Regions from separate parts of the Shewanella sp. BC20 genome, predicted to be linked through region 1. Evidence: predicted binding sites of a transcription regulator. Region 1 holds the regulator's gene; each other region holds the start of a gene.
The links. Region 1 encodes LexA, which represses DNA repair genes until DNA is damaged. Its sites were predicted from a motif close to TACTGTATNNNNATACAGTA; they were not measured.

Region 1 (8,274 bases):
CGGAACACTGCCGTATAGAGTTTATTGCCGTTAAAACTACGGCGAATAAAGAAAGCGCCGCCACGGCGGAATAGCGGCCCCGCAGGCCAGAAGTTTAGGTTAATCCCCGCCGCAATATGCGGTGGCACCATGCCTTGGTAATACAGAATGTAGGATAACAGCAGGTAATCCATATGGCTGCGATGGCAAGGTACATAAACAATCTCGTGACCATCATGGTGAAGCTGACGGATTTGTTCAGCACCTTTGATGTTGATACCGCTGTAGAGCTTGTTCCATAACCAAGTTAGGAAACGCTCGGCAATACGCACTAGGCTGTCGGAATAATTCGCAGCAATTTCATCAAGATATTCAATTGCTGTTTCACGGGCTTGGGTTTCGGAAATCTTCTTACTCGCCGCTTCTTCCTGAATCGCCTTGCGTAAGGATTCGGATTTCAGCAGGGAGTGGAACATTGCCTGACGATTCGGCAGCACAGGCCCTGTCATCACTTTGCGTTGGCGGCGGAAATGTACTCTAGCCACCCGCGCCAGTTTATGGGCAATCCCCATATCGGTGCCGTGTTCGTCGGCCATGTAACGTAGCGATACCGCATTCGAAAACTGAACAAAGTTGTGACGGCCCAAAAATAGGATCATCAAGCACTTACGTAACCAAGTTGGGTTCTCGCGCTCAAGCACAGCCGCCTTCATGGTGTCGTCTTCTTTACCCGGAGTACGGCCCCAATACAGACTCACAGGCACCAGCTGAATATCTAACTCTGGCTTTTCCTTATGGACGGCCAACAGGCGCATAAAACATTCGAGGAATGGCTCATTACTGGCACGCTCGCCAAACAAAGGCTTACGGCCTTCGAGGCAAACTACACGGGGCGCGACAACGCCATTGACCACGAGCGGCTCGTAGGGGCTTGGCAAACCCAGCTTAGTGGTGATTTCGCTTAACGCAGCAATATCACTCAGGGATTCTGTTTTCATTACATAAGCAAGCGGTCTGGACGCGTCCAGATTCAGATCGGCAAAGGGATCCTGCGGCACAACAATAGTGTGCACTAAGTGTTTTTGGATCCAGCGTAATGATTTCAACCAAAGAGAGTCTTGTTTAGGCATTATTCTTATGCAATGTAAGTACGTTCATTAGCCCCATAGAATACCAGATTCTAGGGAATATTCGCTAATACTCTCCAATCGCGTTAAAAAGTGGTTAATACTTGCACTACGAATAATACTGTATATACTAACAGTAACTGTATAGAAAAACAGGAAAGAACATGAGACCGTTGACGCCACGCCAAGCCGAAATTTTAGAGCTGATTAAACGTAATATTGCCGAGACTGGCATGCCACCCACCCGGGCCGAAATCGCCACCCGTTTGGGTTTTAAAAGTGCAAATGCCGCCGAGGAACACCTTAAGGCATTGGCAAAAAAAGGCTGCATCGAGATCATGCCTGGCACTTCCCGCGGGATCCGCCTCCCAGTTGAGGAAGAAGATAACAGCGAATCTGGCTTACCACTGATTGGTCAAGTGGCTGCGGGCGAACCTATCCTCGCCCAAGAGCATGTCGAACAGTATTACCAAGTCGACCCCAGCATGTTCCACCCAGCCGCCGATTTCTTGCTGCGCGTCAGAGGCGACAGTATGAAGAACATCGGTATCCTCGAGGGAGATCTGCTCGCCGTTCATAAGATACAGCAAGCGCGCAATGGCCAAGTAGTTGTTGCTCGCGTTGACGATGATGTAACAGTTAAACGCTTTGAAAAGAAAGGGAATCTCGTTTATCTACATGCTGAAAATGAAGATTACTCCCCGATTAAAGTCGATTTAAGTTTCCAAAGTCTAACAATTGAAGGGCTCGCCGTAGGGGTGATCCGCAATGGAGATTGGCTATGAACAAACTACTAGGTAATGCCCCGCGTCACCCCGGTTTATGGCTCGATGCGGTACGCGAAACCGATACTGACTGGCAGCATACGCCTATCATCACTATGCCTACCGAGAGCCAAGGGCGCCAAGAGCTAATGCAACTTAGTAAACAGTTGGCACAACTGAGCCAACAAGGCCGCTGGGTCGTGCTCATCAATCCACCCAGTATTGGCTACAAGCAGTTACTGGCCAGCGCTGGCGTGCGTATGGATCGCGTACTCTTAGTCCATGCGAAAGATGAAGTGGAAACCCTGTGGGCCATGGAAAAAGCCTTAACTAGTGGCACTTCCAGCGCAGTAATTACTTGGATCCACTCACTCGATGCCCGTGACAATCGTCGTTTGCAAATTGTGGCCAAGAGCGCCCGCGCCATGGGAATCGTGCTCGAAGGTTTCGTAAATCACTCACCTACGGACGCGACACTCAAGCAACCAGCTCACTTTGCCCAAGGTAGTTTTTTTAGCTCTGTTCATTAAAATTTTTGCACTGCGTATTTAGCCTTGAAAGCCGCCTCACCTGTGAATGTGGGGCTTTTTTTTGGCAATTTTTCAGACAATTAGAAAAAGAAGTGATCTTGATCAATTTTTAAACAGCAAGTATGTTTGATTCAGGCGAGCATAATATATCGCCCGTTTAGGCAAAAAATATCGACGATTTATCGAATATCTCTTGCCCACAAAAATCGAGAATAATGGGTTTATTCAGCAGTATGTGCCAGTGTGGCTAATACCAGCAGTAACAATACTTAATCAAAAGTAAGCCGCCAACGCACGTTGAAGTCAGAGAAGCTTTTTTGGGAACTGAAGAGTTTGCATAGAGTTGAGACTTACTGTGTTGCTCTTCTTTGTAGTTGCTATTCGCAATTGGCAGAGGAGAAGTCTTGTGAAGCAATGGTTGTATTGTTTACTCGTGGTGCTATTCGCCCCACCGTTGGCCGCAGCGGACATGCGGTTCAACATGACCCCCGGCGTAACAGAAATCAGTGGCAAGGTTTATCACTTACACATGACGATTCTGTATATCTGCTGCGCGATAGGCCTAGTGGTTTTTGGCGTGATGATTTATGCCATGATCAACCACAGAAAATCCAAGGGCGCGGTCGCGTCTCACTTCCATGAGAGCACAAAAGTCGAAATCGCGTGGACGATTATTCCTTTTGTCATTCTGATCTTAATGGCGATTCCCGCCACGAAAACTCTGATTGCCATGGAAGATCCCAGCAATGCCGATCTCACGGTAAAAGTCACAGGTTCTCAATGGAAATGGCATTATAGCTACTTCGATCAAGATATTGATTTTTACAGCATTCTCGCCACTCCAAGACCTCAAATCGAAGGTAATGAAGCCAAGGGAGAGCACTACTTACTCGAGGTCGATAAACCCCTAGTATTACCCATCAATCGTAAAATCCGCTTCTTGATGACCTCAGAGGATGTCATCCACTCATGGTGGATGCCCGCCTTTGCGGTAAAAAAAGACGCTAACCCAGGTTTTATCAACGAGGCGTGGACCCGTATCGATAAACCCGGTATTTACCGTGGCCAATGTGCCGAGCTTTGCGGTAAAGACCATGGTTTTATGCCGATAGTGGTGCAGGCATTACCCGAAGCCGAGTTCGATGCATGGGTTGAAGAACAAAAACAAGCCGCCAATGCCGCTGCGCAAGCCGCACAAGCCGCGTTATCGCAAACACTGACTAAAGAAGAGCTGATGGCTCAGGGTGAGCAAGTTTACCTCGGTCACTGCGCGGCCTGTCACCAACCCAACGGTGAAGGTCTACAAGGAGTATTCCCGCACCTCAAAGGCAGCCCGATTGCGACCGGACCACTGAGCGGCCATCTTGAAATCGTGCTCAATGGTAAAGCGGGTACGGCCATGCAAGCCTTTGGCAAACAATTAACGACCCAAGAGATTGCCGCCGTGATTACCTATGAGCGTAATGCGTGGGGCAATAACACGGGGGATGCGGTGCAAGCCAAAGACGTTGATGCCCATAAATCAGGTGGCACCAATAGCGAACCAGTAGCAACGACTCCGCCCCCAGCAACCACCGATGCGCCAAAGCCTGCGACAGAACCCGCCGCCAGTGTCGACCCCGCGAGTCTTCCCACGCTTAGCCATGATGAACTGATGGCCGAAGGGGAAAAGACCTATGCCACGATTTGCGCCGCCTGCCACCAGCTAACGGGTGCCGGTATGCCTCCCGCCTTCCCCGCCCTTGCTGGCAGCGCTATCGCAACGGGTCCGGTCGCCAATCACATCGACATTGTGATGCACGGTAAACCGGGCACGGCGATGCAGGCATTTGGCACACAACTCACGCCACAACAGCTTGCCGCCATCATTACCTATGAGCGCAATGCGTGGGGCAATAATACTGGCGATACAGTGCAACCCGCTGATATTGCTCGCCATGGACAGTAGGGGATTAAGATGAGCACACTGACTCAAGACCAAATTGCCGCCCATGATGAACACCATCACGGTGCACCTAAAGGCATCATGCGCTGGTTACTCACCACCAACCACAAGGACATTGGCACCCTGTACCTGTGGTTTAGTTTCATTATGTTTTTAACCGGTGGTGCGATGGCCATGGTGATCCGCGCCGAACTCTTTCAGCCCGGATTACAACTCGTTGAACCTAACTTCTTCAACCAGATGACCACAGTTCATGGGATAATCATGGTATTCGGCGCCGTGATGCCGGCCTTCACAGGGCTGGCTAACTGGCTGATCCCTATGATGATTGGTGCGCCAGATATGGCACTTCCTCGGATGAACAACTGGAGTTTTTGGATCCTCCCCTTCGCCTTTACTATTTTACTGAGCTCACTGTTTATGGAAGGCGGCGGCCCTAACTTCGGTTGGACCTTCTACGCACCACTCTCGACCACTTATAGCCCTGACAGCACAGCATTATTTGTATTCTCTATTCATATCATGGGGATAAGTTCGATCATGGGGGCCATCAACGTGATCGTCACCATAGTCAACCTGCGCGCTCCCGGCATGACGTGGATGAAGTTACCGTTGTTTGTCTGGACTTGGCTGATTACCGCCTTCTTGCTGATCGCCGTAATGCCCGTACTCGCGGGCGCCGTTACTATGGTGTTAACCGATAAGTTTTTCGGTACTAGCTTCTTCGAGGCGGCAGGTGGTGGTGATCCTGTGATGTTCCAGCATATCTTCTGGTTCTTCGGTCACCCCGAAGTCTACATCATGATTCTGCCTTCCTTCGGCATTATCTCCGCCATAGTTCCAGCTTTCAGCCGTAAACCATTATTCGGCTATTCATCCATGGTGTATGCCACGGCAAGTATTGCGATTCTGTCCTTCCTCGTGTGGGCGCACCATATGTTCACCACCGGCATGCCTGTGTTTGCTGAGTTGTTTTTTATGTACTGCACTATGCTGATTGCCGTGCCGACTGGGGTGAAAGTGTTTAACTGGGTAGCGACCATGTGGCGCGGCTCATTGAGTTTTGAAACCCCGATGTTGTTCGCGGTGGCCTTTATTATCCTGTTCACTATTGGCGGCTTCTCTGGCCTGATGCTCGCCATCACGCCAGCCGACTTCCAATACCACGATACTTACTTTGTGGTGGCCCACTTTCACTATGTGTTAGTCACTGGTGCGATTTTCTCCATCATGGCGGCGGCCTATTACTGGTTGCCAAAATGGACCGGCCATATGTACAGCGAAAAGCTCGGCCAGTGGCATTTTTGGTGCTCGGTGATTTCGGTCAACGTGTTGTTTTTCCCGATGCATTTCTTAGGTCTTGCGGGTATGCCAAGGCGTATTCCCGATTACTCGATTCAATTTGCCGATGTAAACCAAATCGTGTCGATTGGGGGTTTTGCCTTTGGGCTATCTCAGCTGATTTTCCTCGTGCTGGTGATTAAGTGCATTCGGGGCGGTGAAAAGGCGCCCGCCAAACCTTGGGAAGGCAGCGAAGGCTTAGAATGGACCCTCCCCAGCCCTGCGCCCTACCACTCTTTCACCACGCCACCCGAGGTGAAATAACATGCAAGGCCAACCCCATCAGCCCAACATCAAGTCCAACCGTAAGCTCATCAGCCTGCTGGTGCTGGGCTGCCTTGGGATGTTTGGCTTTGGGTTCGCCTTAGTGCCGCTCTACGATGTGTTGTGCGAAAAACTGGGGATTAATGGCAAAACCTCCAATACTGCCAGCAGTTATCAAGCGATCACTGTGGACAAGAACCGCGTGGTAACGGTGGAGTTTATCTCGCAGGTGCAGACCGGCATGCCGTGGAAATTTGAGCCACAAACGAAACGGCTCGAAGTGCATCCGGGAGAACTCATTCACACGGCATTCCTGGCGCAAAATGTCTCTAACAGAGCGATCGTTGGCCAGGCGATTCCTTCTATTTCGCCCGGACAAGGTGCGGCTTATTTCAATAAAACCGAATGTTTTTGTTTTAACCAACAACACTTAGCCGCCGCGAGTCGCGCCGAGCTGCCGTTGATCTTCTTCGTGGATCCTCAATTACCCGAGTCTATCCACACCTTAACCCTCTCTTACACCCTCTACGACATTACCGACAAGCAGTTAGCGTCTGCCATAGAGCAAGGAGCTGCAAAATGACCACTAAACATGAGACTTACTACGTCCCCGCCCAGAGTGCTTGGCCGATTGTTGGTGCTATCGGCTTGTTTTTAATTGCCTTTGGGGCAGGACATTTTGTACATCAACTCAAATCTGGCGCTTCGGGTGGCGGCTATATTCTACTGGCAGGCATAGCCGTCATCCTGTTTATGCTGGTTGGCTGGTTTAGAACCGTGATCAAAGAATCGATGACGGGCCTCTATTCCCATCAGATGGATAGATCGTTTCGCCAAGGCATGAGCTGGTTTATCTTCTCCGAGGTGATGTTCTTTGCCGCCTTCTTCGGTGCCTTATTTTACGCCCGTATGGTCGCTGTGCCTTGGCTCGGCGGCGCGTCCAACAATGCCATGACCCACGAAGTCCTGTGGCCACACTTCGAGGCTGTTTGGCCACTCGTCACCACACCAGATGGCACCAAAACCGAAGCCATGCCATGGAATGGGTTACCGCTAATCAACACCATAGTGCTGCTAACCTCCTCAGTCACGCTGCATTTTGCCCATATCAGCTTAGAAAAAGGTAAGCGTTCGGCCATCACCCTCTGGCTAGGGCTCACGATTTTACTGGGAATTAGCTTCCTTGCTTTGCAGGCGGAGGAATATAGCCATGCCTACCATGAGATGGGGCTAACTCTCGCCTCGGGCATCTATGGCAACACCTTTTTTCTGCTGACGGGTTTCCACGGCATGCATGTCACCTTGGGCACTATCTTTCTATTAGTCTTGTTTTTCAGAGTGTTAAAAGGCCATTTTAGTGCGGATAAGCATTTTGCCTTCCAAGCAGGCAGTTGGTACTGGCACTTTGTCGACGTAGTTTGGCTCTGCCTGTTTATCTTTGTTTATGTGCTCTAAATATTCATTGAAACAATAAGTTGAAAGCTTAAGGCGTGGGATTGAGACCAAGCAGTCCAGTCCCCAAAGCCACCAGCAAGAGCAGGATAACCAGTACAGAAAACATCACCCTACGGCCCAAATAGCGGCTCATAGGCACAGGGTGATCAGCGGTTTGATCGTCACCTTTAACCATAATGATTAAGGCTCTGCCTAGGTTAAAAATGATAAACAGTAACAGCAGTACTAAAACACACTTAAAAATGAACGGGATGTTCATACGCTATCCTTATGTTTTGCTGACCAAATTAATTGGATTGCCAAGATATATTTGGTTGCATAGGGCAATGTTGTTACTGCTGATATTGACTGTGGTGGTATTCGTGATTTTGGTCAAGCTGGGTTTGTGGCAAATGGATAGGGCCGCGGAAAAAACCGAACTACTCGCACAAATGGAGGCCAGACAATCCGCTGCCGCACTCAATCCCGAACAGCTCATAGCTGAATTGGCTAAAGGCGGCGTTACAGGCTATCGCCTTGAGGTTCAAGCCAGCCCCGTTAATCCACAAATCTGGTTACTCGACAATCAGGTCTATCAAGGGCAAGTGGGCTATCTCGCCTTTCAATTACTGCAAATAACGTCAGAAAATCAGACAAATCATCGCGAACAACCTTGGCTGTTACTCGAACTCGGCTTTATTGCCGCTAAATCCCACCGAGATGCCTTGCCCGAAGTCAGCCCCATAGTCGGTGAACTGGCTCTTACAGGCCGCCTCTATCAAAAACAGATTAATCCCTTGAGCCATCATTTATTAGCAGAACCCTTCACCACGGAGCAAGGTGAACGGATTCGGTTTCAAAATCTCAATCTGCCCGAGATGGCACAAATG
Region 2 (8,274 bases), on a different contig from region 1:
AACGGCGATGCCATGCGCGTTTGCCAAATTATCAATAACTTAGTAGGCAATGCCATCAAGTTTACCGATTCAGGCAGCGTGTTAGTCAAATTAGAATTACAAAACCAGACCGACGAGCAAGTGGTACTGCGCTGTGATGTGATTGATACCGGGATTGGGATTGACGACAGCCAGCAGGACTTCCTCTTTCAAGCCTTTGGTCAAGCGGACTCCTCGATTTCTCGCCGCTTTGGCGGTACAGGGCTTGGTTTGGTCATCACTAAGCGTCTCGTCAACCAGATGGGCGGCCAAATTGGCTTTACCTCGGCGGTGGATAAGGGCTCTAACTTCTGGTTCACTCTGCCATTAGGACTCGGTCAATTCCAAATTGGTGACTCACTGCCCTTTGAAAAGCTTAAAGATAAAACCGTGCTGTTTTATGAGCCCAGAGTGCTCACCCATTCGGTGATTAGTCGTCAATTAAAGCAATGGGATACCAAAGTTACTCACCATCAACACATTCCGAGTTTACAGACGACGCTCTCGACCACTGAGCATCAGTTCGATTATGTGCTATTGAGCTGCCATGGATTTAGCAATCCCAATCAATTAGTCAGCACCTTAAACCAAGCCAAGACTAAGACGGATTGCTTAATAGTGCTGTTCGATTGCCAAGAGCAGGAAGTGCTAAGCCAATTTATTCGCCCCAATGCCGATGTGGTGTTGTCACTGCCGGTGAGCGAGCACCAACTGGCGCGTAATATGCTCTATCCGCCAATGGAATATGACATTTTACCGCCTGCCAGCATCACAGTACCCGCCGCGCGCCAATCACTGACTGTATTGGCGGTGGACGATAACTTTGCCAATTTGAAGCTAATTGATACCCTGCTTAACGAGTTAGTGACGACCGTCATCGCCGTTAACAGCGGTGAAGAAGCCGTCAAACAAGCCAAGAGCCGCACCTTTGACCTTATCTTTATGGATATTCAGATGCCGGGCACCGACGGCATCAGCGCCACTAAGCAAATCCGCCAAGGATCGATGAACCGCAACACGCCCATTATTGCCGTGACCGCCCATGCGATTGCCGAGGAACGTGAACTGATTTTAGGCAGCGGTATGGATGGTTACTTGCCTAAACCCATAGATGAAGCCGCCCTCAAAGCGGAGATAAACCGCTGGATCACTCGGCCCAAGTTCACCCACTTCGATTTACACACCCTCAACTGGGATCTTTGCTTAACCCAAGCAAACCATAAGTCGGATTTAGCCTTAGACATGCTGCGCATGTTATTGGATTCGCTGCCTCAAACCGTCTCGGCCATCGAGACGGCGCTGAGTCAAGATGACCAAGCGACTATGCTCAGCACAATCCATAAGCTCCATGGTGCTAGTTGCTATTGTGGGGTGCCAACGACACAACGATTATGCCAAGAGATTGAATCGGCATTGAAACGTGATGCCCGTGTCGAAGATCTCGAACCGGAAATACTAGAGTTACTTGATGAGCTAACTAAGGTAGAATCGGCGGCAAAACAAGTGCTATCACAGCTATCAGCGGAAATAACAGATGACCAAAAAAACGGGCTTCTTTAAGCGTTTAAAGGCGCTAGAACTACCACAGAAAAAACTCTTTGCCATTGCCCTTTGCCAACGAATGTTACCTAACTATCAATTGTTTTCAGAGGTTTGCGAGTTTGGCGATCCTGCGGTATTAAGCACTGTGCTCGAGCTTCTTTGGCAATCCCAGTACGACAACAAGCTGAAATTCAACATCGATGTGCATTTGCAGCGTTTAGAAGATAACACCCCAGAACCTGCCGACTTTGATAGCTATGGTGTGTACCCGGCGATGGATGCCGTGGTGGCCCTCTCGACATTACTCGGGGCGATTCAAACCAACCTTGAGGAAGATATCACCAATATCAGCAAGTTATCCTCAAGCACAGTGGCGAACTACATTGAAACCATCAGCGATGTGGATTTAACCGATGATGCCTTAGATGACTACGTCTTCGCCCATGAAGTGATGGAAGAAGAGCGCGCGCTGCAAAATACGCTGCTGGAAATCATCGAAGAAAATCCTAAGATCACCGCCGAGTTAGTGAAAGGGTTACGCAAAGAGATTATCGAAGCGGGTGTATCGAATATCGGCATCAGCGTGGCCTAAATAGGAACAGGCTACCTAAGAGATTTGGCTTTTAGGTAGCACCTTATACTGGGGAATACTGCACGAGGGGATAGGACTTAGCTAGGCATCCATTCAGTATGAAAAAACTCGTTTATCAAGGATTTATCTTAACCAATAGCGAAGGCCGCACCGATACCTGGAAACTCACCATCGGTCAGCAAAGCCGTATTGGTTCCTTGTTTGAACTGCGCCGTTTAGTCAATTACTACCTTGAACTGGGTATCGTGCCCGCCACCCGCGCCAGCCTACAAGAGGCGAAGCAAACCCAAAACTCCATGAGTAAAAATCCGCTAAAGCCACGCAAACGCTAACAGGCTTACGCCATCGAAAACAGTTCGGGCGCCTTAGACTGCATAAACTCGATAAACACCCTCACCTTCTGCGGCTGCTGACTCCGCTGGTGATACAGAATCGATATTCTGCGCTGCTCACCAATCCATTCTGGCAAGAGTACTTTTAACTGCCCCTCTTTAATTTGCTGTTTTACAAATAATTCTGGGCCATAGAGTATGCCGCCGTGGTCGAGTGTCGCCTGAATCGCCCCATGTAGATCCGTGAGCGTAAGCTTTGTAGGGCCATTAAAATAAAATGACTCGCCATTAGGGTGCTTTAAGTGCCAATTAAACAGTGGCCATACTTTAATTAACTGGTGGGCTTCAAGATCATCGGGATGGGTTAACTTTGGCGCCGAGGCTAAATATTCCGGCGTAGCAAACAGGCGGTAATCGAGTTCGCCTAAGGTGCTCGACACCCAAGAGGAGTCGGGCTGGGCACCGCCCACAATCGCCACATCGATCCCTTTATCAATTAAATCGACTAACTCATTGCTTTGGGAGATATGTAAGCGGATATCGGGATATAAACGTCCAAACTCGTTCAATGCGCGGATAAAGATGATAGAAATAATCGAAATCGGCGCCGCAATCCGCAATGTCCCTTCGGGCTTATCACTGCCGACACCGCTCAGTTCATCAAATTGGGCAATGACGCTCTGATAACGTTGGAATAACGCTAGGCCTTCTTCGGTTAACCGCAGCTTACGGGTGCTACGCATAAACAATTGCTTATCGAGCTTCTCCTCAAGTTTGGCCAGCTTACGGCTCACGGTGGCGATGGGCATATCGAGCTCTTTAGCCGCTTGGGAAAAACTCCCCGCATTCACTAAATGCACAAACAGATAAATTAACTGCAGCTCGCCGCCTATATCATCAGCCATTTTCAATCCCAATCGTTTATGTGAGTGCCTGCATCCATAACGCGCACTAACTCATTGTGTTTTAAACGTAGAATTATTCACTTCTACGACCATAGCGCAATAGCCTCCAGGGGGAATGCTATGCTATTTTGCCGATAAATTTACTGCGCTAGCGCCGATTATCGTCAATTGGCTGAGAGAATATCCCGAGACTCGTTTACGGGATAAGCAACACAAAAGGATGAGTGAGGGACATGACCATTTTAACCCCTCTGTTTGCCGTCTTCGGGATCATGCTACTGGGCACACTAGTGCAAAAGCTGCGCTTTCTTCCAGTAGAAACAGACCAAGTACTCAATCAATATGTTTATTATATTGCGTTTCCGGCCATCCTTTTGATAGCACTGGCGCAGCAACCCATTGAAGAGATCCTACAATGGGGATTTATCGCCGGGTATAGCGCAGGTATGTTGGTGATTTACCTCGTTTGTATCGGCATTTCCCTGCTGGTGAATCCTAAACAGCCTGCGATAGCCGCCGTGCGCGCCTTAAATGCCACTTTCGGTAATACCGCATTTATCGGTATTCCACTCCTTGTCATCTTATTCCCCCAGCAACAAAGCGCCTTAGTTGCCGCTGCGATTGCCAGTTTATTGTCCGTACTCATGTTTGCCGTGGCCTTGGTCTCATTAGAACTCGCCACCAATAAACAGCGGCAACATCACGCCGCGGTGATCATGCTGCTGGCCGTGGTGAAAAACCCGATTGTGATAGGTTGTTTTATTGGCGTGGCCATTTCGGCATTAGGGATAACCTTACCAGCAGGCTTGGCAATGATGATCCAGCAGATAGGCAATACCTCCAGCCCATGCGCCCTCTTTGCTGTCGGCATGGTACTGGCGAAAGCCATGCGCTATCAAAAAGATAGCAAGGTATTTAGCCTGACAAACTTTATCGAATTGAGCCTTATCAACCTGTTTAAACTTATCCTGCAACCCGCCTTGGTTTACTTCATGTTAAAAGGCGTGGGTGTCACGGGCGACTACCTCGTTATGGGTGTCATTCTTAGTGCCTTGCCCACGGCGGCAAGCGTCTATCTGTTGGCGCAGCGCTATAACACTCAGGCCTCCACCAGTGCTCAAGGGATACTCTTTGGCACTATAGTGACCTTTTTCAGCTTGCCCATTTTGGAACAGCTCGTTAAAACCTATTCATAAACAAATAATTAGGCTTTAGCTTATCGCGATATGTCGAATATTCACCCAAAGCCACTTTACTGTATATAAATTCAGTATATACTGTTTATCAATACAGTGATTTGGTAAGTTTTTCGACAGGAACTCACTATGCTTTGCCAACTCAGCATCAACAATTTCGCTATCGTACGTTTCCTTGAACTGGACTTTCGCCCCGGTATGACCAGCATTACTGGTGAGACTGGCGCGGGAAAATCCATCGCTATTGACGCGCTAGGATTATGCTTAGGAAACCGTGCCGATGCCAGCAGTGTTCGCCCTGGCGCGAGCAAAACCGAAGTCAGTGCCCGATTTTCGCTCGAGGATGTACCTCTGGCAAAACGCTGGCTTGAAGATAACGATCTCGAACTCGATGATGAGTGTATTCTGCGTCGAACCATTGGCAGTGACGGCCGCTCACGCGCCTATATCAATGGCAATCCCGTCCCTTTGACTCAGTTAAAATTACTGGGGCAATTGCTTGTGGGGATCCATGGCCAGCACGCCCACCACGCAATGTTAAAGAGTGAACATCAGCTCACCTTACTCGATAGCTACGCCAATCACAGACTACTAATAGACACAGTCGCGGCAAGCTATCAGCGCTGTAAACAAATTGAAGCCGAACTCAAACAATTAGAAGCCTCCCAGCAGGAACGTATCGCCCGTAAACAGCTGGTGCAATATCAAGTTGAAGAGTTAGATGAGTTTGATCTCAAGGTCGGTGAATTTGAAGAGATTGAACAGGAACACAAACGCCTGGCAAATGGCACCGAATTAGTCGATAGCTGCCAAGCCAGCCTGTTTTTACTCACGGATGGTGAAGAGAGCAATATCGAATCGCTGCTGAATAAAGCCGTCGGCCTTGCCGAAAATCTGCAAAGTTATGACCCCGCATTAACCAATGTCAGCACTATGCTGAACGAAGCGCTTATTCAAGTGCAAGAGAGCGCCGGCGAATTGCAGCACTACCTGAGTAAACTTGAGCTCGATCCCGCGCATTTTGCCTATTTAGAGGAAAGGCTCTCTAAAGCCATGCAATTGGCCCGTAAGCACCATGTTAGCCCTGACAAATTAGCCGAGCATCATCTCGCCCTCAGGGCCGAACTCACAACCCTCGATGATGATGAAAATAAGCTAGAAGATATCCAACGCCAGGTGGAAGCCAGTAAAGTGGCCTACCTCGCTAACGCGCAAAAGCTAAGTCAAAGCCGCGCCCGTTATGCGAAAGAGCTGGACAAGTTGGTGACTCAATCCATCCATGAGCTCAACATGCCCAAGGGTAAGTTCACCATTGAAGTGAATTTCAATCCAGAAATCATGTCGATGAACGGCAGCGATAATATAGAGTTTATGGTTACCACCAACCCAGGCCAGCCATTACAACCTATATCAAGGGTTGCCTCAGGCGGCGAATTGTCACGTATTGGCTTAGGTATCCAAGTCATCACCGCAAAAAAGGTTGCCACACCTACACTCATTTTCGACGAGGTGGATGTTGGGATCTCAGGCCCCACCGCTGCCGTGGTTGGACGTATGCTACGTAGCCTTGGCGAATCAACCCAAGTACTGTGTGTGACCCACTTGCCGCAAGTTGCCGGTAATGGCCATCAACATATGTTTGTGAATAAATTCAACAAGGCTGGAAGCACTGAAACCACTATGATGCCTTTAGATAGGGAGCAACGTATCCAAGAGCTCGCCAGATTACTCGGCGGCGATACGATTACTACCAACACCTTAGCCAATGCGCGGGAGTTATTGCAGTAGAGAGCTATTGCACTGGGTAATTATTACAGTAGCCACTCACGCTACCCCGCTGTAAATAAAGGCGTACACAGATTAAAGGCTCCAAGGGAGCCTTTAATCTTATTTGCAAGGGATAAACCTAAGCAGAGGCATTCACAATATTAGATATTTTAAGACGTTAGAATATTGATATCCCCAGATACTGACTATCGGAATGCAAAATAACCGATAACTGTAACAATCGCCCTCCGTGAAGGATGAATGAATAATTTTTTATATTAATCACCATATTTATAAAAATAATCAATAGCCCTTTCATCATTTTCAATAACCTAATGAAGTTTAAATATTAATTTCAGTTAGATTATTATTGGCTAGATTGCAAATTTGATAGTGATATTTAATATTATCGAATAACGGCAGCTCTCCTAGACTTAATTACCTCTCTGGTCAATAGGAGTTGATCATGCCTTTCCAGCACATTCTCGCAGCAGTAGATGATTCAGTTCCGCCCAATGCCGTACTCAAAAAGTCCGTTGTCTTGGCTAGAAAATGCCATGCGTCCTTAACCGTTCTCAAGGTAAAACGTACCCACAATTTTAATCTCAACCTTTTATTTCATAGAGATAAATCTAAGCAGATGCCAGATGAAAGACGAAAGCCCATCTTGGCTTATCCAGATAAACAATATCCAATCCACATAAAAGAATGCCTATCCCACTCAATACACAATGCTATCGTCAACGAATGTAATCAGTTTGACTATGATCTCATCATAGTCAGTCACAAATTCTATCCACCTTTCTTCAATGAATTTTTAATTGCAGATGAATGGCAATTGCTACGATTACCCCATATTCCAGTGATGTTTGTGGATCTTGAGGATTGGCATGAGAACGGCCATGTTCTCACCGCATTGGAACTCGACAATGAAAATATGACTCACCTCGAGTTTAATGAAACCCTAATAGAAGAAAGTAAGCGGATAGCGAGCTTGCTCTCAAACGATTTGCATTTAATTAATAGCTACTTACCCGATCCCTTTTACATGAGCTTTAATCATCAGCCACAAGAACCCGTTTCAGAGCGGGAAAAATATAAAGCGAAGCTCACCACAGTGGCACGGCAGCACAATCTCAATACCCGCAACCTACACGTAGAAGAAGGCTTGCCCGAAGATACGATTTCCAATGAGGCCCGTAGGCTCAACGTCAATATGCTGGTGATGGGCAGTGCCGAACGCAAAGGCGTGTTGAGCGCATTCAAAGGTAATGCGGCGCGAAATATCATCAACAAGCTGCAAACCGATCTCTTTATTGTCAAACCGCGGCATCAGCACTAATCACTCAGCTCTCAACAATCTCGCAAATAAAAACAGCCTTTAGAATTCACTAAAGGCTGCTTGATTATCACAAATCGGTTTCGTTAATGGATAAAAGCCGCGATGGCCTGCACACCAATAAGCGCGAAAATGCCCGCTAATACATCGTCGATCATAATCCCAAAGCCACCTTCGACCTTGGCATCGAGCCAACGGATTGGCCAAGGTTTGATGATGTCAAAGAGACGAAATAGCACAAAACCAACGACTAACCAGAGCACTCCAGCAGGCGCGGCAATCATAGTGATTAATAGGCCAGCGACTTCATCCCAAACGATTGCACCATGATCATGTACGCCCATATCCTTAGCAGCTTTATCGCAGATATAAATCCCTGCGAGTACGCATACTAAGGTCACAGCTAAGTACCAACTCAAGGGCAATTGCGCCAATAACAAATAGAGCGGCACGGCCGCCAAGGTGCCAAAGGTACCGGGCGCCTTAGCCGCTAAACCACTGCCAAAGCCTAATGCTAAAAAATGGACTGGATTTTTAAGAGACAGGCGCGACAGCGCCTGATCTTGGGATAACAACTTCATTA
Region 3 (8,274 bases), on a different contig from region 1:
TCCTTCACTTAAGCCTCGCCATTCATCTAACTCGGCATTGTAGCCTTCACGGATCACGCCGCCATCACGGATAAGCATGGGCGGGTTATCGACAATCGCGCGCTCAAGCAGTTGTTGCTCTTCGGGAAACTCACCTAAGAGTTGGCCTAGTTTCACCGTATGGGGCGCACTTAACTGCGCGAGTGATTGCTGCAACTGAGGCAATAGGTTTAATGCTTGGCGTAGGCGGGCAAAATCCCTTGGACGAGCTGTACGAAGCGCCAGCCTTGCCATGATACGTTCGATATCGCCTAGGGCTTTAAGCTGCTCATGTAATGACTCATGGGCAGTGGTCTCGAGTAATTCATTTACGGCCGTTTGGCGAGCAAAAATCTGGGCATGGTCTCTTAGCGGCTGATGGATCCAGCGTTGCAACATCCGGCTGCCCATGGCTGTGGCGGTATTGTCAAGAACGGCTGCTAAGGTGTTATCTCGACCACCACTCAAATTTTGTGTCAGTTCGAGGTTACGGCGCGTTGCCGCATCCAAGACAATCGTATCGGTTTGATTGAAACGGGTAATGGCATTGATATGGGGCAGGGCGGTGCGTTGGGTGTCTTTCACATATTGCATTAAGCAGCCAGCCGCTTGTAGCGAAAGCCTTGCATCGGTAATCCCAAAGCCGTGCAAATCCTTAGTGCCAAATTGTGCCAGTAGCAGTTTAATGCTGGTATCGTAATCAAACTCCCACTCGGGACGGCGACGCTTGCCTTTAAAATGATGCAATAGCTCCATCGCGCCAAAATCTTCGCTATAGAGAATTTCGACCGGATTGGTACGTTGCAGCTCGGCTTCGAGGGATTCCTTCGTTTCTAATTCAGCAATCACGAAGCGGCCGGAAGACACATCGAGGGTCGCGTAGCCAAAACCAACTTTACCTTGGTAAACCGCGGCTAACAGATTGTCTTGTCTCTCCTGCAATAGCGCTTCGTCGGTCAAAGTACCTGGGGTGACGATGCGCACCACTTTTCGCTCAACCGGGCCCTTTGAGGTGGCGGGATCGCCAATCTGCTCACAGATCGCGACCGATTGACCAATTTGAACCAATTTGGCCAGATAGCCTTCAACGGCATGGTAAGGGATACCCGCCATAGGGATCGGGTCACCGCCACTTTTGCCGCGGGCCGTAAGGGAAATGCCCAATAATTCAGAGGCGCGTTTTGCGTCATCATAGAAGAGCTCATAGAAGTCACCCATACGATAAAACAGCAGCATGTCGTGATGCTCTGCTTTCATGGTCAAATATTGACGCATCATAGGGGTATGTTTTTCTAAATCATCGGTATCTATAGGATTCATTAAATCGTTTTCGTCCGTTATGCCGGCCCAAAGCGGGGAAATAAGTCGTACAGTAATGGGATAAAAAATCAGTGGATGTGCACTATTACTGTCTAAAATAAATTGACGCCAATCTTAGCAATAATTTTCTGAAAATTGACCCTTAAACCATGGATATTCACTGATATCCTGACAAATCTGCAGCACGAGTCGGTAAAAGCTTGTCACAACGGGAAAATTTTCTGACTGAAAAATAAATCATTCACAGGTCTTGATACTGTATGATTGTACAGTATACTAGTCAGCAGATTATGACAAAGAGCCTCGCTTTTTGTATTACCCGCTTTATTAAATTGAATATCACTTTTGACAGTACTGATACTGTCTAGATGAGGGAACAGGAATGAAGGTCGATCCAAACAAAGAGAAAGCACTTGCTGCGGTATTGAGCCAAATTGAAAAGCAATTTGGTAAAGGCTCCATCATGAAGCTGGGCGAAGACCGCTCTATGGATGTTGAGACTATTTCTACTGGTTCACTTTCCCTTGACGTCGCCTTAGGTGCTGGCGGTTTACCAATGGGACGTATCGTTGAGATTTATGGTCCAGAATCATCAGGTAAAACGACGCTGACATTAGAAGTGATTGCTGCCGCTCAGCGCGAAGGTAAAACCTGTGCCTTTATCGACGCCGAGCACGCGCTAGACCCTATCTATGCTAAAAAGTTAGGCGTTGATATCGATAACTTACTGTGTTCACAACCCGATACCGGTGAACAAGCCCTTGAGATCTGTGATGCGTTAACCCGTTCTGGTGCGGTAGATGTGATCATCGTTGACTCGGTTGCGGCATTAACACCCAAAGCGGAAATTGAAGGTGAAATTGGTGACTCACACATGGGCTTAGCGGCGCGTATGATGAGCCAAGCGATGCGTAAGTTAGCGGGTAACCTCAAGCAATCGAATACACTGTTAATCTTCATCAACCAAATTCGTATGAAGATTGGTGTGATGTTTGGTAACCCAGAAACCACAACGGGCGGTAACGCGCTGAAGTTCTACGCCTCTGTTCGTCTCGATATTCGCCGTACAGGTGCTATCAAAGAAGGCGATGAAGTGGTAGGTAACGAGACGCGCGTTAAAGTGGTTAAAAACAAAGTTGCTGCACCGTTTAAGCAAGCTGAGTTCCAAATTCTTTACGGTCAAGGTATCAACCGTACCGGTGAATTAGTCGATTTAGGTGTGGCCCATAAACTGATCGAAAAAGCCGGTGCATGGTACAGCTACAAGGGTGACAAGATTGGTCAGGGCCGTGCAAATGCCGGTAAATATCTGACTGAAAATCCAGAAATTGCTGCTGAAATCGATAAAACACTGCGTGAGTTACTGCTAAGTAACCCAAGTGCTATGTCTTCATCTTCTTCTGATGATGAAAATAGCGAAGGCAATGTTGATTTCGAAACAGGCGAAGTATTCTGAGCCAGTCTGCCCGTCAAATCGCGGTCGCGCTGTTAGCGCGCCGCGACTATTCTCGCCAAGAAATCAGCTCCAAACTGCTCGAAAAAGGCTTTGAGGTCGTAGATATTGATCCCGTGCTCGATGATTGTGAAGCATCGGGTTTTATCAATGATAAGCGCTATGCCGAGCTTCTCGTTCGCAGCCATATTGCCCGTGGTCATGGGCCTATCCGTATTCGCCAAGCCATTGCCCAAAAGGGGCTTTCAAAGGATTGTATCGAAGCCGCGTTATCTGCAAATGATCATGATTGGTTTGAGCTAGCAAAAGCCAAAGCCATCAAAAAATATGCTATCCCAAAAGTCACCGAGGTTAAGGGCTCACAATCCCGCGACCTGCTGGCGAAAGAAAAAGCCAAACGGGTGCGGTTTTTACTGAGCCAAGGCTTTAATTACGAACAAGTCTCCTATGCCTTAGATTACGACCCTTTGGAAGATAATGATGACTAACGTCATGGCATAAACTCGCAGCCCTTGGCTTGTCTGGCCATTGTCTTTGGCGTTCGGCAGCGGTGCGGGTTCGCCTCATCGACTCTTCTTTACCGCTTGGCTTTTGTGATAAGCCATGTCTTAGCTGCAAACTCACCGAAAATATGAGATTCCTAAGCCTATATCGCTATTCAAGGCTGGTCGTCTTTCCTCAGTCTGCTTATAATGCTGGGCAAATAGAAATACGGCTACCTTATGGTGTAGCTGGTCATGCTTACCCAATTCAGGACGATTTCATGTATCAAACGACAGCAGCGCTTAGAAGTGCTTTCCTCGAATTTTTCCGCAGCAATGGTCACCAAGTTGTGGACAGTAGTTCTCTTGTACCAGGCAACGATCCAACGCTTTTATTCACCAACGCCGGTATGAACCAGTTCAAGGACGTGTTTCTTGGCATGGACAAACGTAGCTATACACGTGCGACCACTGCTCAACGCTGCGTCCGTGCGGGTGGTAAACACAACGATTTAGATAACGTTGGTTACACCGCGCGTCACCATACTTTCTTCGAAATGCTGGGTAACTTCAGCTTTGGTGATTATTTCAAAGAAGATGCGATTCGTTTTGGTTGGACATTCCTGACTGAAGTCTTGAAGCTACCAAAGGAACGTCTGTGTGTGACTGTTTACCAAACAGACGATGAAGCCTTTGAAATTTGGAATAAAAAGATTGGTGTTGCCGCTGAAAACATCATTCGCATCGGCGATAACAAGGGGGCGCCATACGCTTCAGATAACTTCTGGCAAATGGGGGACACAGGTCCTTGTGGCCCTTGTACCGAAATTTTCTACGATCACGGCGATCATATCTGGGGTGGACGTCCCGGTAGCCCAGAGGAAGATGGCGACCGTTTCATCGAAATCTGGAACATCGTATTCATGCAATACAATCGCCAAGCCTCTGGTGAAATGTTGCCGCTGCCAAAACCTTCAGTCGATACCGGTATGGGGATTGAGCGTATCGCTGCGATTATGCAGGGTGTTCATTCAAACTACGAAATCGATATTTTCCGCGCCTTGATTGCTAAAGCGGCTGAAATCATCGGTGTGACTGACTTATCTAACAAGTCACTGCGCGTTATTGCCGACCATATTCGTTCATGCGCCTTCTTAGTTGCCGATGGTGTAATGCCATCGAACGAAGGTCGTGGCTATGTACTGCGTCGTATTATTCGCCGCGCCGTGCGTCACGGTAACAAGTTAGGGGCAACTGAAGCCTTCTTCTACAAGTTAGTTCCGATGCTAATCGAAGTGATGGGCGATGCCGCTAAAGGTCTTGCCGATACTCAAGTGATTGTTGAAAAAGCCCTTAAAGCGGAAGAAGAGCAGTTTGCTCGTACGCTTGAGCGTGGTTTAGGTATTCTAGATAGCGCATTAAACGAATTGCAGGGCGACACCTTAGACGGTGAAACTGTCTTCAAACTGTACGATACCTATGGCTTCCCAGTGGATTTAACCGCTGACGTATGCCGCGAGCGCAACATTATCGTCGATGAAGTGGGCTTCGAAGCGGCGATGGCTGAACAACGTAGCCGCGCGCAAGCCGCGGGTAACTTCGGCGCCGATTACAACGCGGCACTGAAAATTGATGCTGAAACTGCATTCTGTGGTTACTCAGAACTCACAGGCAATGCCAAAGTTACGGCACTTTACCTAAACGGTGAGTCAGTTCCTGCAATCAATGCGGGTGATGATGCCGTAGTCGTGCTCGATGTGACGCCATTCTATGCAGAATCGGGTGGCCAAGTCGGCGACAAGGGCGTATTAGTAGCTCAAGGTATTGAGTTCGCTGTTAGCGATACGCAAAAGTTTGGTCAAGCTTCAGGTCACAAAGGTACGTTAACGGCTGGCAGCTTAAGCGTTGGCCAAGTACTTGAAGCAAAAGTGGATAAGAAACTGCGTCACCGCACCCAGTTAAACCACTCTGTGACTCACTTATTACATGCTGCGCTGCGTCAAGTGTTGGGCACTCACGTTACTCAAAAAGGTTCGTTAGTTGACCCTGAGCGTTTACGTTTCGACTTCTCTCATTTCGAAGCGGTCAAACCAGCTGAATTGAAACAGGTTGAAGAGTTAGTCAACATCCAAATTCGCCGTAACCATGAGCTGAAAGTCGCTGAAATGGCGATTGATGAAGCGAAAGAAAAAGGCGCTATGGCGCTCTTTGGTGAGAAGTACGATGCACAAGTGCGTGTTGTCACTATGGGCGATTTCTCTATCGAACTGTGTGGTGGTACTCACGTTGGCCGTACCGGTGACATTGGTCTGTTCAAAATTACTTCTGAAGGTGGTATCGCAGCAGGCGTTCGCCGTATCGAAGCGGTAACCGGCGCTGCGGCGATGGCCTATGTGGCACAGCAACAAGCGCAACTTGAAGAAGCGGCAGCACTGCTTAAAGGCGATACTCAATCTGTTGTGGCTAAGCTGAAAGCACAACTGGATAAAATGAAGCAACTTGAAAAAGACATGCAGCAACTGAAAGATAAGTTAGCTGCGGCAGCGAGTGCGGATTTAGCCGGTGATGCGGTTGTAGTTAATGGCGTAAATGTGCTGATTAAGAAACTTGAAGGCGTTGAAGCAGGTGCACTACGTGGCCTGCAAGATGAGTTAAAGCAAAAACTAAAATCCGCCGTTATCCTGCTCGGTGTGGCTCAAGAAGGCAAAGTGAACCTTATCGCGGGCGTGAGCAATGACTTAGTCGGTAAAGTGAAGGCCGGTGAACTGGTTGCTATGGTTGCTGCCCAGGTGGGTGGTAAAGGCGGTGGTCGCCCTGATATGGCCCAAGCGGGTGGTAGCCAGCCAGAAAATCTGGATGCGGCACTGTCTCAAGTATTACCTTGGATTACTGAGCGTTTAGCTTAAGAGGTTGCTGTGCTCGAAAAACGAAAGCTTAGTGGTAGCAAGCTTTTTGTGAAGAAGTTTGGTGGCACTTCGGTGGGTTCGATTGAACGCATCGAAGTGGTTGCTGAGCAAATTGCAAAGTCCGCTCACAATGGTGAGCTGCAGGTCTTGGTACTTTCTGCGATGGCAGGGGAGACCAACAGACTATTTGCGCTCGCGGCGCAAATCGATCCCCGCGCGAGTGCGCGGGAACTCGATATGCTTGTCTCGACGGGAGAGCAAATCAGTATTGCGTTAATGGCGATGGCGCTGCAACGTCGAGGCATAAACGCGAGATCCCTGACTGGCGATCAAGTCCAAATTCATACAAACAGTCAGTTTGGTCGTGCGAGTATTGAGCGTGTCGATACGGCATACTTAACCTCTTTGCTAAACGACGGCATTGTACCGATTGTGGCTGGTTTTCAAGGTATCGATCCCAATGGTGATGTAACAACCTTAGGGCGCGGTGGTTCTGATACTACGGCTGTGGCACTCGCTGCGGCGTTAAAAGCCGATGAATGCCAAATCTTTACCGATGTGCCCGGTGTATTTACGACCGATCCGAATATCGATAGTAGTGCCAGACGCCTCGATGTGATTGGTTTTGATGTGATGCTAGAAATGGCAAAACTCGGCGCTAAGGTGCTGCATCCCGACTCGGTTGAATACGCACAACGTTTTAAAGTGCCACTGCGTGTATTGTCGAGTTTTGAGGCTGGCCATGGGACATTAATCCAATTTGGTGATGAATCAGAGCTGGCGATGGCCGCATCGGTGCAAGGTATTGCAATTAATAAGGCACTTGCGACCTTAACCATCGAAGGTTTGTTTACTAGCAGTGAGCATTATCAAGCCCTGTTAGCCTGCTTGGCACGGCTTGAGATTGATGTTGAGTTTATTACCCCGCTCAAGCTCAATGAAACCTCAGCAGCCGAATGTGTCAGTTTTATGCTGGCCGAAGCCAAGGTCGATATTTTATTGCATGAGCTAGAGCTTTTAAGTGAAAGTCTTGATCTAGGCCAATTGATTGTTGAGCGTCAACGTGCAAAAGTGTCTTTAGTTGGCAAAGGTTTACAGGCAAAAGTTGGATTATTGACTAAGATGTTAGATGTATTGGGTAATGAAACAATCCATGCTAAGTTACTTTCGACATCGGAGAGTAAATTGTCAACTGTGATCGATGAAAGGGACTTACACAAGGCGGTTCGAGCGTTACATCACGCCTTCGAGCTAAATAAGGTGTAATTAAATAACTGTTTGAGTATTGAATACTATTAATTTGTACTCAGCTGACCCTATAATATGCCCATCTACCGGATGAGTGCCGTGTGTAAGCTGAATTAAGACATAAAGGAGCTATCGAATGCTGATTTTGACTCGTCGTGTTGGCGAAACACTGATGATTGGTGATGAAGTCACAGTTACAGTGCTAGGGGTAAAAGGCAATCAAGTGCGTATTGGTGTTAATGCACCGAAAGAGGTTTCTGTCCACCGTGAAGAAATCTATCAACGCATTCAATCTGAAAAATCAGGTACACCTTCAGAAGGTGGTAACTTTTAATACGGCGCTTAGGCGAGTATTAGCGACATAGAAGAGTCAGTTTTTTAACTGGCTTTTTTATTTTTTGAGCCGAAAGATTGGCGCAAATCAACACATTGGATTGATATAGCAGCAATGTGATTAAAAACGCTTCAAACAGAAGTCGTTTCAGAAAAAGGGTTTGACTTATTTTCGTCAAACAGTAATATGTGCGCCAAGAAAACGGAGAGGTGGCCGAGTGGCCGAAGGCGCTCCCCTGCTAAGGGAGTATGGGCTTTATCTCCCATCGAGGGTTCGAATCCCTCCTTCTCCGCCATTTCTTACCGATAAAAGTGCGCGTGTAGCTCAGCTGGATAGAGTACCTGGCTACGAACCAGGCGGTCGGAGGTTCGAATCCTTCCACGCGCACCATTTTATTGAAGCAAGATAGATACAAGTCGCGCATGTAGCTCAGCTGGATAGAGTACCTGGCTACGAACCAGGCGGTCGGAGGTTCGACTCCTTCCATGCGCACCATCTCTGCATTAGTTATTT
Region 4 (8,274 bases), on a different contig from region 1:
ATGACTTTGACGTTTACGCCCTTAAGATCTTCATCGATACCAATGTCTTTTACTTTACCGACAGTAAGACCTTGGTATTTGACTAAGGTTTTGCCCACATCGATCCCCGTGGCACTGGGGAAGTGGATCTGAATTTCAATGCCCGATTCTTTGATGCTCTTAATGCCCAGCCATGCGCCGAGTGCGAGCGCCACTATCGGGAGCAGCCAAATCGGCGAAAAGAGTTTTTTCTTCACAACTTTTGGCGATTCAATTTGTGTCATCTTGAGGTTCCAATCGATCCCAGAGTAAACGAGTGTCTAAAACTTTTGCGGCAAGTTGAGTCAGTAAAATCACCAATGCAAACGCCGTGGCCGCAGGTGCAGGCTTTGCATCGAGTAATTGCCCCATATTGACGAGGGCAACCGTTAAGGAGATCACAAACAAATCGAGCATTGACCAGCGGCCAATCCACTCAATCACATGAAATCCCACCATGAGTTTCTTTTTCGAAATTGGCAGATTAAAACTGATGGCACAGAGGTAAGTAGCCAAACCGATAATTTTCACCCAAGGCACTAAAATACTGGCAATAAACACAATAATGGCGATGGGCAACATATCCGAATGCACTAAATGGATAATCCCCGAAAAAATCGTATCGTGGCGCACTTGCCCCTGATTGGTGAGCATTGTAATGGGGTAGAGGTTGGCGGGAACCAACAAAATGGCGGCGGTGATCAGCAGCGCCCAACTTTTTTGTAAGCTGCTGTGATCACGGACATGGAGCTCGGCCTCGCAGCGGCTGCAGTGGCTATTGTCACTGCTATTAAGCTGCCGGCACACCCTGCACAGGCACAGGCCTAAGTCTTTTCCCTGTTGCTGCATCTTAGTGTCGCTCCTGCATGAGAAGACTCCACATATGCTCAATATCGTATTCACGCTGCAAAAACAGGGTGACTAAAAAAAGCATGGTGAAGCAGAAGGTGCCCATACCGAAGTAAATATCCGAGAAATCAGATAACTGAAATGATGACACCAAAAAGCTAATCACATAAATCTCCAGCATGGTGAGCTGGGACAGCAGCCCTTGCAGCTTTAACAACTGTTTGAGGCTGCGACGCCAAAATGGACTGCCCAGTCCCCATTTGACGATCAAAATCTGGCTGAGGATCGACAGGATCAATAACCCCGGGCCAATCACGGCGGCGGCGAGCACGGCTAATCCCACGACCCAATAACCTTGGTCGAACACCGCAAAGGCGCCCTGAAACACTGTAGTCGTGCGAATGCTACCCAAAAAATGGATTTCGAGTACCGGGAAAAAATTGGCGGGAAAATAGAACACCAGCGCGGTAATACACAGCGCTAACATGCCGTTTACCGAGCAGTATGGTGTGTCATAAAGTGCGGTGCTGCAGCGCGGGCATAACGCCCTAACACCCGTAGGTAAGGCGCGCTTTCGAACGGCTAAGTCGCAGGAACGACAGAGGATTACAGAGTTTTCTGCTGTATTTTCATGCATATAAAAATATTAAATTAGCCCCAAAGCCATTGAGAGAGCAAATAATCCGCAATAAAACCATATTACAGGGTGAGATAGCACATTGCTTGACCCATCTCGACAACGAAAAGCGTACTCATAATACCAGAATAATCAGAACACTTGCATCACTAGTTCACTTTATGTCATCCTGATTACTGTATATAAAAACAGTGCGAGGGCAGTCATGGCAGTTATTACACAGTTTGTCGTGGTAAGAGAAGGGGTGGAGAAGATGACATTTACATCGAAAAAGGAGGCTGACGCCTACGATAAGATGCTCGACATCGCCGATAACCTCATTCCATTTATTCAAAAAGCGCAGCTCGGAATTGATGAAACCGTGAGCGAACAGCTCGCATTCTATTTTGCTAACAATAAAGATGAGCTGACAAACTTGCTTAAAGGCGTGGTTCAAGTTAATAGTACGCCATCAAAACAAAATGCAGCGAAAAAAGCGCCTAAGAAGGACGACGCTGCCGAATAATTTTTTAGGAAGTCTATGAAACCGCAATTTTATGAGTCACTGAATCGTCAAGCGCTGGCCTTACTCGAGGGCGAGGATGATTTAGTGGCTGCCATGGCTAACTTTTCTGCTTTGCTAAACGATAACCTAACCGAACTGAACTGGGTGGGTTTTTACGTGATGCGTGGCGAACAGCTGGTGTTGGGTCCTTTCCAAGGTAAAGTGGCCTGTACCCGTATTCCAATGGGTAAGGGCGTGTGCGGTACCGCCGCGCAAACCAATCAGACGCAGCGCGTCGCCGATGTACATCAATTTGATGGTCATATCGCCTGCGATTCAGCCAGTAATTCTGAAATTGTTATCCCAGTGCGCGCCGATGGTAAGGTTGTGGCCGTGCTGGATATCGATAGTCCTATTTTTGACCGCTTCGATGAAGAAGACCAAAAGGGCTTGGAATTATTGGTAAAAAGCTTCGAAAACTGCCTATTTGCTTAATTTGCGTACAATAACGCATAATTCATAGTCGCAATCGGTGGCGTGCGCCTTATAATAGCGGATGCACTGATAAGGCTTATTTTGAGCACTGCCGAAATAAGCCTGATAGGTTCAGCCGTGAAAAATTGTTAACTTATATTTTTTAACTTTAGTTAACTCGGCGAGAATGCTAATTTGTACTTTGGCTCATATGTGAGCTTAACCAAGATAAACGACTCGTAAGAAGCTGATTTTTATCACCTCGGATTCGATGTCCCTTTTTAACTGTGGAAGTAATGATGGAATCAACAGATAAGTTGACCGACACCAACGCAATTTTGGCGTATTTGTATGAAACATTTCCTTTGTGCTTTATTGCTGAAGGTGAAACTAAGCCATTAAAAATCGGATTGTTTCAAGATTTGGCTGAAAGGTTGGCTGATGATTCTAAAGTCAGTAAAACTCAACTGCGAGTTGCCTTAAGACGCTACACCAGCAGCTGGCGCTACCTGAAATCGGTAAAAGCCGGTGCACAGCGTGTGGATCTTGATGGTCAGCCATGTGGTGAGTTAGAGCAAGAGCATATCGATCATGCTCAAGCGATGTTGAAAGAAAGCCAAGATAAAGCAAAAGCTAAGCGTGCAGCTCAAGCGCCAAAAGCGGCGCCTGCGGGTAAAGCCCCTGCGAAGAAAGCCCCTAAGAAAGTTGCCGTGCCAGCACGTAAGACTGAGCGCCCAGCAAAAGTAGCACCTAAGGCAGAGCCTGCTGTTAACTTAGTTCAAGCGCAATTGACCGATTTAGCGAAGAAGCAACGTGTCAATGTTAAGTTAGGGATGACGCCAGTAGCCGGCGTGATCACCGACATTAACAAAGAGGACATTCATGTTCAGCTAGATAGCGGCTTAACGGTAAAAGTGAAAGCGGAACATATCCTGCTGTAATCATTTAATCAAACGGAGTAACTTGTTGATGCGAAAACTCACTTTGGCTACATCCATTGCCACTGTTTTTGTCGGATTCTCGGCTTGGGCTGTCCCCCCTACGATTCAAGTCAGCGAGTTACCCACTCTCAAGCAGGAAGCGCAGCATAAAGTGGCGAGTAAGCGAGTGACGGATTTATACACTCGTTCCCACTATCATAGATTTGCATTAGATGATGCGTTTTCTGCTCAGATTTTTGACCGCTACCTGCAGCAACTCGACTACCGTCGTAATGTGCTGACGCAAGCCGATGTCGATAGCTTCAAACCTTACGTTAATCAGTTTGACGATATGCTGAGCACGGGTGAACTCGAGCCTGCTTATAAGATGTTTGATTTGGTTCAGAAACGTCGCTACGAAGGTTTTGTATACGCACTCTCTCTGCTCGACAAAGAGATGGACTTTACCGTTCCGGGTGATGCCTACGAATACGATAGAGAAGATGTTGCTTGGCCAAAAGATCAAGCCGAGATCAACGAATTATGGCGTCAACGTGTTAAATACGATGCGCTGAATCTGAAACTCACAGGCAAGAAATGGCCTGAAATCGTTGATATTCTGCAAAAACGCTATAACAACGCCATCAAGCGTCTGACCCAGACCAATAGCGAAGATGTGTTCCAAGCGGTGATGAATGCGTTCTCCCGTAGCATCGAGCCACATACTAGCTATTTATCGCCCCGTAATGCTGAGCGTTTCCAAATGGAAATGAACTTAAGCCTCGAGGGGATTGGTGCGCAGTTACAGCTCGAAGACGATTACACTGTTATCAAGAGCTTGATTGCAGGCGGCCCTGCGGCCAGCAGTGAAAAACTGTCGCCTGAAGATAAGATCGTCGGCGTCGGCCAAGAAGGCGGTGAGATTGTTGATGTGATCGGCTGGCGATTAGACGATGTGGTCGATCTGATCAAAGGGCCTAAGGGCAGTAAAGTCGTATTACAGATTTTACCTAAGAAGGGCGGCTCTAACGCGAAGCCGTTTAATTTGACCTTAGTGCGCGACAAAATCCGTTTAGAAGACCGTGCCGCGACCTCAAAGATCATCGAGCCGAAAGACGGTGAATACGCCAACCGTAAAGTGGGTGTGATTCAAATTCCTGGTTTCTATATGAACCTATCCCAGGACGTCGAAAAAGAATTGGTGAAGTTAAACGAAGCCAAGGTTGAAGGCGTCGTCATCGACTTACGTGGTAATGGCGGCGGTGCGTTGACCGAAGCCGTGTTACTGACGGGACTCTTTATCGATATGGGCCCTGTGGTGCAAGTACGTGACGCCGATGGTCGAGTGTCTGCCCACCGAGATAACGATGGCAAGACGACCTATGCTGGTCCGTTAACCATTATGGTTGACCGTTACAGTGCATCAGCTTCGGAAATTTTTGCCGCTGCGTTGCAAGATTACGACCGTGCACTGATTGTTGGTGAGTCAAGCTTTGGTAAAGGCACGGTGCAGCAGCATAAGAGCCTTGGTCGAATCTACGATATGTACGAGAAGCCGATTGGTCACGTGCAGTACACGATTCAGAAGTTCTACCGTATCAACGGTGGCAGCACTCAGCTCAAAGGCGTAACCCCGAACATTGCTTACCCAAGTGCGTTAGAGCCGGGTGAATACGGTGAAGCGGAAGAGAAGAATGCTTTACCTTGGGATAAAGTGCCAATGGCGCAATACGGCACCCTAAACGACATCACCCCTGAGTTGGTGGCGAGTTTAGATAAAAAGCACCTTGCCCGTATTCAGAACAATGTTGAGTTTAACTATATCAATCAAGATATTGCCGACTTTAAAAAGCATCATAAAGAGAAAACTGTCTCCTTAGTTGAAAGTGAGCGCATTGCCTCGCGTGAAGCCGATGAGAAGAAAGTACTCGATAGAACCAACGAGCGTCGTGTTGCCCATGGTTTAGCCGCGGTTAAATCGATGGAAGACATTAAAGACAAAGACGACATTGAAGCACCGGATGCCTTCTTAGACGAAACGGCCTATATCACCTTCGATATGGCGGATGCAAAAAAGCTGGCTAACGCTGGCACTAAATAGGCGATTATTGCGCCTGTTTACCGTATCTTAAAACGCGCTTATGGCGCGTTTTTCTTATTTAGAACAGTGTTAAAGGGAACGACATGACACAAGCACAAGCAAAATACCTTAAAGATTATCAAGCTCCCCAGTTCACGATCGAAACCATTGATTTAGATTTTAATCTCGATGGTAAAAACACCTTGGTTAAAGCCGTTAGCAAAGTCAAACGCACTTCTTCCCACATCAATCCCTTAGTGCTCGATGGTGAAAGTTTGACCTTAGTGAGTGTGACCATTGATGGACAAGCGACGACGTATCACGCGAGTGAAGGGCAGTTGTCCATCGAGACATCGCTGAATGAATTTGAGTTGACCATCATCACCCAACTCGATCCCGAGGCTAACTCAAGCCTCGAAGGGCTCTATATGTCCGACGGCGCCTACTGTACTCAGTGCGAAGCCGAAGGCTTTAGACGCATCACGTATTTTCTCGACCGTCCCGATGTGTTAGCCAAATACACAGTGCGAATCGAAGCCGATAAACTGGCGTTTCCGTTCCTGCTCAGCAATGGTAACTTGATTGAGAAAGGCGAGCTCGATGGTGGCCGTCATTACGTGCGCTGGCAAGATCCTTTCCCAAAACCCGCCTATCTGTTTGCCTTAGTCGCTGGTGATTTCGATCTGCTGCAGGATGAGTTTATCACCCGCAGTCATCGCAAAGTGGTACTGCAGGTGTTTGTCGATAAAGGTAATTTACACAAAGCGCACCATGCGATGGCGTCCCTGAAAAAGTCTATGGCCTGGGATGAATCTCGTTTTGACTTAGAATACGACTTAGATATCTACATGATAGTCGCGGTTGACTTCTTCAATATGGGGGCGATGGAAAACAAAGGCTTAAACATCTTCAACACCAAGTATGTGTTGGCAGATACTTTGACCGCAACCGACGAGGATTACCACGGCATTGAATCTGTGGTCGGCCATGAGTACTTCCATAACTGGACTGGTAACCGCGTGACTTGCCGTGACTGGTTCCAATTAAGCCTCAAGGAAGGCTTGACAGTGTTTCGCGATCAGGAGTTTAGTTCGGATTTAGGCTCTCGTGCTGTTAACCGAATTCACGCGATTAAAGTCATCAAAAACCAGCAGTTTGCTGAAGACTCAGGCCCAATGGCGCATCCGATCCGCCCCGAGTCTGTGATTGAGATGAATAATTTTTATACTGTTACTGTGTATAACAAGGGCGCCGAAGTTATTCGCATGATGCACACCCTGTTGGGTGAAGCCCATTTCCAAGCGGGGATGAAGTTATACTTCAAACGCCACGATGGCCAAGCCGTGACTTGCGATGATTTTGTCGCGGCGATGGAAGATGCCAGTGGTATCGATTTAACGCAATTCCGTCTCTGGTATAGCCAAGCGGGCACGCCAATTGTCACCGCAAGCGACAGTTTTGATGCCGAGACTGGAACTTACCAGTTAACCCTCAAACAAACGTTAGCTGGTTGTGCTTCACCCTTGCATATTCCCTTTAGCTTAGAGCTGTTAGATGAGAAAGGGCAGTCACTGGTAAATCAAGTGCTTGATTTTACTCAAGCAGAGCAAGTATTTACATTTGAAGGTATGCGCCATAAACCCGTGGCATCCTTACTACAGGATTTCTCTGCACCGGTTAAATTGCATTATCCCTTTGAAATCGATCAGCTTGTGCATTTGATGCGCTTTGCCTCGAGTGAAGTGGCACGTTGGGAGGCGTCGGTGGCGCTCGTGAGCCAAGCGATTTGGCAAAATGTGGCGCATTTACAGCAACATCACACCATGACCTTAGATGAGAGAGTGAAGGACAGCTTTAAAGGCGCCTTACTCGATGAGCAGTTAGATCAGGCGCTGATGGCGGAAATGTTAGCCATCCCATCGGCCTCAGCGTTGATTGAGCAAACCGACACGGTCGATTTAGATGCCTTAGCCTTAGCCCGTGAATTTGTGCTCACAGAGCTTGCCGCCTATTGTGAAGATGAATTAACGGCGCTGTATCGCTCATTGGTAAACCGTGATTGCACAAAAGCGCGGGCGCTGAAAAACCAATGTCTTAACTGGTTGAGCCGAGTCAGTAGCGAGGCCGAAAGCTTTGTGGTTGAGCAGTTTGATAAGGCAGCCAATATGACTGACTCACTCGGCGCATTAAGTGCGGCGAATGTCGGCTCATTACCTTGCCGCGAACATTTGATGGCAATGTTTGAAGCCCGCTGGCGCGATACGCCGCTGGTGATGGACAAATGGTTCATGCTGCAGGCGACCCATGATGTGGAAGGGGTGATTGATAGTTTGCGTCAATTACAACAACACGCGAACTTTAGCATGAGCAATCCTAACCGCGTGCGTTCACTGATTGGCAGTTTCGCGGCAGGGAATATCTACCAATTCCACCGCGCCGATGGCAAAGGTTACGAGTTTTTAACTGAATGTCTTATCAGCTTAAATAAACTCAACCCGCAGGTTGCGGCGCGTATGGTGACGCCACTCATCCAATTTAGTAAGTTTGATGAGGCGCGCCAAGTCAAGATCAAGGCTTGTTTAACGCGATTGTTGGCGCTGCCTGAACTGTCGAAAGATTTATTCGAGAAAGTATCTAAGGCATTAGCACAGTAGCTATGAAGAGGGCAGCATTATGCTGCCCTCATTCTTCCAAGCAGTAATGAGCAGTTAGGGCTAAATTGAAGGCTAGGCGCCCTAGTTATACTATTTAACGAGTTAAGTTAAATCTAAGGTATGACGCTTTATACTATTGAATATGATGGCCTTTTGAT

Region 2: the regulator LexA is predicted to act here: its motif matches at 4,643-4,662, upstream of recN (DNA repair protein RecN).
Region 3: the regulator LexA is predicted to act here: its motif matches at 1,593-1,612, upstream of recA (recombinase RecA).
Region 4: the regulator LexA is predicted to act here: its motif matches at 1,679-1,698, upstream of CBX96_RS06870 (YebG family protein).

The regions. Positions count from the first base shown of each region.
Region 1 covers NZ_NHRI01000009.1:81,963-90,236, reverse strand. Annotated here, with positions in the region: gene plsB (glycerol-3-phosphate 1-O-acyltransferase PlsB) at 1-1,109, opposite strand, end outside; gene lexA (transcriptional repressor LexA) at 1,271-1,891, shown strand; gene CBX96_RS11065 (cell division inhibitor SulA) at 1,888-2,400, shown strand; gene coxB (cytochrome c oxidase subunit II) at 2,807-4,348, shown strand; gene ctaD (cytochrome c oxidase subunit I) at 4,358-5,950, shown strand; gene CBX96_RS11050 (cytochrome c oxidase assembly protein) at 5,952-6,533, shown strand; gene CBX96_RS11045 (cytochrome c oxidase subunit 3) at 6,530-7,405, shown strand; gene CBX96_RS11040 (DUF2909 family protein) at 7,434-7,664, opposite strand; gene CBX96_RS11035 (SURF1 family protein) at 7,609-8,274, shown strand, end outside.
Region 2 covers NZ_NHRI01000016.1:34,554-42,827, forward strand. Annotated here, with positions in the region: gene barA (two-component sensor histidine kinase BarA) at 1-1,578, shown strand, start outside; gene CBX96_RS16030 (YjaG family protein) at 1,553-2,152, shown strand; gene CBX96_RS16035 (DUF3319 domain-containing protein) at 2,251-2,484, shown strand; gene lldR (LysR family transcriptional regulator LldR) at 2,490-3,389, opposite strand; gene CBX96_RS16045 (AEC family transporter) at 3,623-4,585, shown strand; gene recN (DNA repair protein RecN) at 4,715-6,373, shown strand; gene CBX96_RS16055 (universal stress protein) at 6,819-7,694, shown strand; gene CBX96_RS16060 (phosphatidylglycerophosphatase A) at 7,778-8,272, opposite strand; gene thiL (thiamine-phosphate kinase) at 8,272-8,274, opposite strand, start outside.
Region 3 covers NZ_NHRI01000016.1:7,216-15,489, reverse strand. Annotated here, with positions in the region: gene mutS (DNA mismatch repair protein MutS) at 1-1,338, opposite strand, end outside; gene recA (recombinase RecA) at 1,721-2,794, shown strand; gene CBX96_RS15935 (regulatory protein RecX) at 2,812-3,279, shown strand; gene alaS (alanine--tRNA ligase) at 3,555-6,179, shown strand; gene CBX96_RS15925 (aspartate kinase) at 6,189-7,445, shown strand; gene csrA (carbon storage regulator CsrA) at 7,564-7,761, shown strand; tRNA gene CBX96_RS15915 (tRNA-Ser) at 7,965-8,056, shown strand; tRNA gene CBX96_RS15910 (tRNA-Arg) at 8,075-8,151, shown strand; tRNA gene CBX96_RS15905 (tRNA-Arg) at 8,180-8,256, shown strand.
Region 4 covers NZ_NHRI01000004.1:255,586-263,859, reverse strand. Annotated here, with positions in the region: gene CBX96_RS06885 (PqiB family protein) at 1-263, opposite strand, end outside; gene CBX96_RS06880 (paraquat-inducible protein A) at 250-867, opposite strand; gene CBX96_RS06875 (paraquat-inducible protein A) at 869-1,504, opposite strand; gene CBX96_RS06870 (YebG family protein) at 1,710-2,009, shown strand; gene CBX96_RS06865 (GAF domain-containing protein) at 2,025-2,483, shown strand; gene proQ (RNA chaperone ProQ) at 2,762-3,403, shown strand; gene prc (carboxy terminal-processing peptidase) at 3,432-5,483, shown strand; gene pepN (aminopeptidase N) at 5,567-8,116, shown strand.